Regions from separate parts of the Xanthomonas sp. 10-10 genome, predicted to be linked through region 1. Evidence: predicted binding sites of a transcription regulator. Region 1 holds the regulator's gene; each other region holds the start of a gene.
What was found. Region 1 encodes HrcA, which represses chaperone genes, less so after heat shock. Its sites were predicted from a motif close to TTNGCACTCNNNNNNNNNGAGTGCNAA; they were not measured.
Positions count from the first base shown of each region.

Region 2: the regulator HrcA is predicted to act here: its motif matches at 1,056-1,082, upstream of VZ068_RS03270 (co-chaperone GroES).
Region 3: the regulator HrcA is predicted to act here: its motif matches at 1,263-1,289, upstream of rpoH (RNA polymerase sigma factor RpoH).

Region 1 covers NZ_CP144460.1:1,949,534-1,951,799, forward strand. The annotation lists gene recN (DNA repair protein RecN) at 1-568, opposite strand, end outside; gene hrcA (heat-inducible transcriptional repressor HrcA) at 708-1,739, shown strand; gene grpE (nucleotide exchange factor GrpE) at 1,839-2,266, shown strand, end outside.
Region 2 covers NZ_CP144460.1:761,120-763,385, forward strand. The annotation lists gene VZ068_RS03265 (endonuclease) at 1-714, opposite strand, end outside; gene VZ068_RS03270 (co-chaperone GroES) at 1,133-1,420, shown strand; gene groL (chaperonin GroEL) at 1,568-2,266, shown strand, end outside.
Region 3 covers NZ_CP144460.1:4,480,735-4,483,000, forward strand. The annotation lists partial or broken gene VZ068_RS18885 (trimeric intracellular cation channel family protein) at 1-270, shown strand, start outside; gene rpoH (RNA polymerase sigma factor RpoH) at 377-1,252, opposite strand; gene ung (uracil-DNA glycosylase) at 1,452-2,177, opposite strand; gene VZ068_RS18900 (response regulator) at 2,174-2,266, opposite strand, start outside.

The DNA.
Region 1 (2,266 bases):
CGAGAAAGCCGATGCGGTCGGAGACGTCACCCTGCGCGGACAGCGCGTCGCGCTCGTCCAGCAGCGCCTGCCAGCGCTGGCTGGCCTGGCGCACCTGCTCGCGCTGGGCGCTGTTGCGGGCGTAGGCGTCGAGCAGGGCGAGCTGGCTGTTGCGGGCCATCAGGGCCTGGTGCTCATGCTGGCCGTGGATTTCCACTAGCCTTGATGCCAGCTCGGCCAGCTGCGAGGAGGTCACCGGGCGGCCGTTGATCCAGGCGCGCGAGCCGCCGTCGGCACGGATGATGCGGCGCAGCTGGCATTGGGACTCGTCATCGAGCTCGTTGTCGGCCAGCCAGGCCAGGCCGGGGTGCTCGGCCGGCAACTGGAATTCGGCCGACAGTTCTGCGCGGTCGGCGCCATGGCGCACCACACCGCTGTCGGCGCGCAGGCCGGACAGAAAGCCCAGCGCGTCCACCATCAGCGACTTGCCGGCGCCGGTTTCGCCCGACACCACGGTCATGCCCGGGCCGAATTCGAGCTCGGTGGCGCGGACAACGGCGAAATCCTTGATTGAGAGGTGTCTGAGCATGGGGGTCGGGTGTGAATGCGTTGGGGAAGCTTAGGGCAGGAAGGCGCGGGCAGGGAGTCGGACGCTTGCCATCCCCGGTGCCAGACATTATCTATGCCCAGTCTCACCGGATGATCCCATGCGCGCGTCCCAGTCCCCAATGCTCGACCCCCGCGCCCGCCAGCTGCTGCGCACCTTGATCGCGCGCTACATCCGCGACGGCGAGCCGGTGGGCTCGAAAACCCTGGCCCAGCATGCCGGGCTGGATGTAAGCCCGGCCACCATCCGCAACATCCTGGCCGACCTGGAGGACGTGGGGCTGCTCAGTTCCCCGCATACCTCGGCCGGGCGGGTGCCTACCGCGCATGGCTACCGGGTGTTCGTCGACAGCCTGGTGCAGATGCAGCCGCCGGGCGAAGAAGAAGTGCGGCGCCTGCGCGCGGAGCTGGCCAGCGGCAATGGCACCCAGTCGCTGCTGGGCAGCGCCTCGCAGATGCTGTCGGCGATGAGCCACTTCGTGGGTGTGGTGAGCGCGCCGCGGCGCGCGCAGTTTGCGTTCCGGCATATCGATTTCGTGCCTCTGGACGCGCGCCGGGTGCTGGCGATCCTGGTGTTTGCCGACAACGAAGTGCAGAACCGGGTGATCGAGCCGCGCCGCGCCTACGAGCCGGCCGAGCTGGAGCGGGTGGCCAATTATCTCAATGCACAGTTCGCCGGGCGCGCGCTGTCGGACATCCGCGCCAGCCTGCTGCGCGAACTGCGGATGGCCAAGAACGAGATGGAGCAGCTGCTGGCGCACAGCGTGGACCTGGCCAGCGAGGCGCTGGTGCCGGCCGATGCCGACGACATGGTGATGGCCGGGCAGACCCGGCTGATGGGCGTGCAGGACCTGTCGGACCTGGACCGGCTGCGCGAGCTGTTCGAGGCCTTCGCCAGCAAGCGCGAAATCCTGCAATTGCTCGAACGCACCATCCAGGCGCCGGGCGTGCGCATCTTCATCGGCGAGGAAACCGGCATGGTGTCGCTGGACGATGTCTCGTTGGTCACCGCGCCGTATGCCGCCAATGGCCAGGTGCTGGGCGTGCTGGGCGTGATCGGGCCCAAACGTATGGCCTACGACCGGGTGATCCCACTGGTGCAGACCGCCGCCCAGGTGCTGGGCGCGGCGATGGAGCCGCCCGACAGGCGATAAGCGGCAGCGATCGATGCGATCGTTTTGCTTGAAACGCGCGCACGCGCCCACATACGGGGTGACGTTGGGGCGGGCGTTCCGCTTGCCCGGGAACTGCACATGAACCAAGACCACCCCGAATTCGACTCCGAAGACCTGTCCCAGAACCCACCCGAGACCGATCCGCTCAAGGCCGAGATCGAGTCGCTGCGCAGCGAGATCGCGCTGGTCAAGGCCGATGCCCTGCGCGAGCGGGCCGATCTGGAAAACCAGCGCAAGCGCATCGCGCGCGACGTCGAAAACGCTCGTAAGTTCGCCAACGAGAAGCTGCTGGGCGAGCTGCTGCCGGTGTTCGACAGCCTGGATGCCGGGCTCACCGCGGCCGGCAGCCAACCCAGCCCGCTGCGCGATGGCCTGGACATGACCTACAAGCAATTGCTCAAGGTCGCCGCCGACAACGGCCTGACCCTGCTCGACCCGGTCGGCCAGCCGTTCAACCCCGACCAGCACCAGGCGATCAGCCAGGGCGAGGCCGAGGGCATTGCGCC
Region 2 (2,266 bases), 1.2 Mb from region 1:
AAAGGCGCCGCCGCTCAGCGTCACCGCCTCGCTGAAGCCCACGCTCAGATCGCCCGCGGCGGGGAAGCCGGTCGCGCCCTGGGTTGGAGTGGTGCTGGTGATCGATGGTGCAGCGCCGGTTTCGCCGCCACCGCCGCTGCCGTTGAAGGTCTGGCCGCGGTTGCACGCGCCAAAGGTCTGCGCCGACGAGCCGGCCCAGCTGAAGTTGGCCGCGCTGCTGCCGGTGCCGGTGAGTTGCAGCGAACTGCCGACCGCGCTGCTGTTGCTCTCGCTGACCGGCAGGTTCTGGCTGGTGACGCCGGCGGCGGGGCCACCGCTGCCGGTGATGGCGCCTTCGTAGCTGAGGAACTGCACCAGTTGCCCGCTGGGATCGACCAGCGCCACGCCGTCGTTGGGCCCGTTCTGCACGCCGTTGCTGGCGTAGCTCACCGTGGCCACGCGCACCTGGCTGCCGCAGCTGACCAGGCTGCCGGCCGGGACTGCCGTGTTGGCATAGACCGTCGCCGCACTGGGCGCGCTGCCGTTGTACAGATAGATCCGGTAGCCGCTCAGCGACTCGCCGGCGGTGGCCACCACTTCCACGCCTTCGCCGGTGTCGCCGGAGGCGCCCGCGTCGTCGTAATGCAGTTCGTTGATGAACACCGCGGCGTGGGCGGCGGGGACGGCCAGGACAATGGCGCAGGCCAGCGGAAGACTACGGAACGGCAACCTCATCGACAGCTCCTTGTGATCGGGGAATGCGGGTCCGACTGTAGAGTCTGCGCATGACAAACGATGGAACCTGGTTCCATTTTTAGAACGCGTGCCGCCTGGCCCGCATGGCGGGGCGGGTGGAGCGGCGGCCAGGGGGTGAGCTAGCGACGGCTACGCGCGCGGCCTGTCTGCGCGCCGCCCCAGGCCCGCCCGATGACGGTTTACTGGGCCTCCGTTGTCGCTGCCTCGCCTGCGAATCAGACCTGCCGAAGAAAAAAGTTTGCGCCCGGCCCTTGAAACCCGCCCGCCCAGCACAATCTCTGGCCCGCACCCGCTCTGTCGGGTTTTTTCCGCGCGCTGTGCTGGCAGTCGTCATATGCGAGTGCTAACATCGCCGATAATTTCCAGACCAATCAATCACTTAAGAGGGTCTTTCTCTATGAGCATCAAGCCGCTTCACGACCGCGTTGTAGTCAAGCCGATCGAAGCCGACGAAGTTTCCGCCGGCGGCATCGTGATTCCGGACTCCGCCAAGGAAAAGTCCACCAAGGGTGAAGTCGTCGCCATCGGCGCCGGCAAGCCCCTGGACAACGGCAGCCTGCGCGCGCCGGTGGTCAAGGTCGGCGACAAGGTCATCTACGGCCAGTACGCCGGCAGCAGCTACAAGTCCGAAGGCGTCGAGTACAAGGTGCTGCGCGAAGACGACATCCTGGCGGTCATCGGCTGATCAGGCGCTCTGCGCCGGGAATCGGGAGTGGGGAATCGGGAATGGGCAAAGCGGCTAGCGCCCTTCGCCATCCCACCCCGCCTCGATATCCGCCCTTGATTGACCGATTCCCCATTCCCCATTCCCCATTTCCGGAGTTACATACAAATGGCTGCTAAAGACATTCGTTTCGGTGAAGACGCACGTACCCGCATGGTCCGTGGCGTCAACGTTCTCGCCAATGCCGTCAAGGCAACCCTGGGCCCGAAGGGCCGCAACGTCGTGCTCGAGAAGAGCTTCGGCGCGCCGACCATCACCAAGGACGGCGTCTCCGTCGCCAAGGAAATCGAACTGGCTGACAAGTTCGAGAACATGGGCGCGCAGATGGTCAAGGAAGTCGCTTCCAAGACCAACGACAACGCCGGCGACGGCACCACCACCGCCACCGTGCTGGCCCAGGCCCTGATCCGCGAAGGCGCCAAGGCTGTGGCCGCCGGCATGAACCCGATGGACCTCAAGCGCGGTATCGACCAGGCCGTCAAGGCCGCCGTCATCGAGCTGAAGAACATCTCCAAGCCCACCACCGACGACAAGGCAATCGCCCAGGTCGGCACCATCTCGGCCAACTCGGACGAATCGATCGGCAACATCATTGCCGAAGCGATGCAGAAGGTCGGCAAGGAAGGCGTGATCACCGTTGAAGAAGGCTCGGGCCTGGAAAACGAGCTGGACGTGGTCGAGGGCATGCAGTTCGATCGCGGCTACCTGTCCCCGTACTTCATCAACAACCAGCAGAGCCAGTCGGCCGACCTGGACGACCCGTTCATCCTGCTGCACGACAAGAAGATCTCCAACGTGCGTGACCTG
Region 3 (2,266 bases), 2.5 Mb from region 1:
AGCCCGCTGAGCGCCACCTTGCTGGGCATGCTCAGCGGCATCGGCGGCGGCATCGCGCGCGACCTGCTGGTCGCACGCACGCCGGTGGTGTTGCAGGCCGAACTGTATGCGGTGGCCGCGCTTGCCGGTGGCGGCCTGGTGGCGATCGGGCACATGCTCGCAGTGCCGCAGGCCTGGTCGCTGACGACCGGCGCACTCGTCTGTTTCGGGCTGCGCTTCATGGCCATCCGCTACGGCTGGCATCTACCGGTCGCGCGCTTGCCGGAATAGCGATGCTGCCGACACGCCTGTAGCGCACGCAGCGCACAGCGCTACAAATGCAAACGGCCCGGATCACCGGGCCGTTTGTGCAACACCTGCCGCGTGATCGAAAGCGTCAGGCGACGAACAGTGCCTTCATCTTCTTCAGCGCGTTCGCCTCGATCTGGCGGATGCGCTCGGCCGACACGCCGTATTCGTCGGCCAGCTCCTGCAGCGTCACCTTGGACTCCGAATCCAGCCAACGTCGCTTGACGATGTCGCGCGAGCGCGTATCCAGACCGGCCATGCCTTCGCGCAGCAACTGCAGCTGATTGTCTTCGCTGTCGTGCCGCTCGTAGGCCTGCGACGGATCTTCCTCGTTGGCCACCAGGTAGCTGACCGGCGACGGCGGGCCGTGATCGTCGTCTTCGTCGGACGACGCGTCGAAGCCGATATCGCGACCGGACAGACGCGACTCCATCTCCATCACTTCACGCTCGGAGACGTTCAGATCCTTGGCGACCGCAGTCACCTCGGACGCATTGAGCCAGCCCAGACGGGTCTTGGACTTGCGCAGGTTGAAGAACAGCTTGCGCTGCGCCTTGGTCGTGGCGACCTTGACGATGCGCCAGTTCTTCAGGATGAACTCGTGCATTTCGGCACGGATCCAGTGCACTGCGAAGCTGACCAGGCGCACGCCCATTTCCGGGTCGAAGCGCTTGACCGCCTTCATCAGGCCGATATTGCCTTCCTGGATCAGGTCGCCCAGCGGCAGGCCGTAGCCGTTGTAGCCGCGGGCCACATGCACCACGAAGCGCAGGTGGGAATGGACCAATTCGCGCGCTGCGTCCAGGTCCAGCTCGTCGCGGAAGCGGCGGGCCAGATCCTGTTCCTCATCGACCGACAGCACCGGAATCTGGTGCACGGCACCGATGTAGGCGTCCAGCGAACCGAGCGCACTGGGAATCGGGAGATTGTTTGCCACAAGGGCAGTCGAGGTAGTCTGGTTCATAGGCACCATCTTAGCAGTCGAACTATTGGACTGCCGGGTACAGAAAGAGTTCCCAGCGTTCCATTTATAGGACATTCGGGCTTCCAGCCTTGCCGGCGTTCTACCGTACAGTTCCCCGAATTCAGCCGCTACGTTAGCACCGCGCCCTCGCTCAGACCGTGACAAACCTGCGGCGAACCGCGCCTGTCCCCGCGCTTGTTCAGCCGGCGGCCGACGTTGTGTCCAATGCGTTGCGCGACGGCAACGACCAATCGATCGGCTGGAGACCGCGGCGTTGCAGATGCTCGTTGGTCCTGGAGAAGTGCTTGCAACCCAGAAAGCCGCGATGCGCCGACAACGGTGAAGGATGCGGGGCCTTGAACACGCGATGGCGGGCCTGGTCGATCACCTTGCCCTTGGACTGCGCGTAGCTGCCCCAGAGCAGGAACACCAGGCCTTCACGCTCGCGGTTGAGCATCTCGACCACGTGATCGGTAAAACCTTCCCAGCCCTTGTTCTGGTGCGCGCCGGCACGCCCCTGCTCCACCGTCAGCACCGCATTGAGCAGCAGCACGCCCTGGCGCGCCCACGGCATCAGATAGCCATGGTCCGGCCGCGCGATGCCCAGGTCGTCCTGGATCTCCTTGTAGATGTTGAGCAGCGACGGCGGCACCGGGACGCCGGGCAACACCGAAAAGCACAGCCCGTGCGCCTGACCTTCGCCGTGATACGGGTCCTGGCCCAGGATCACCACCTTGACCTGCTCGAACGGCGTGGCGTCGAACGCGGCGAAGATCTGCGGACCGGGCGGGAATACCCGAGCGCCGGCCGCCTTGCGCTGGCGCAGGAAGGCAGACAGTTCCTGCATCTCCGGGCGCAGCAACCAGTCGCCCACCTTTGCCTTCCACGACGGTTCCAGCTGGATACGCCCTTCCACTTCGGTCATAGGGTGATGGCCTGGTCTTCCAGGCGTGCCAGCCGCAACTGGAACAGCACCTTGGTCACCAGCAGGCGCTCTTCGATCGGTTTTTGCAC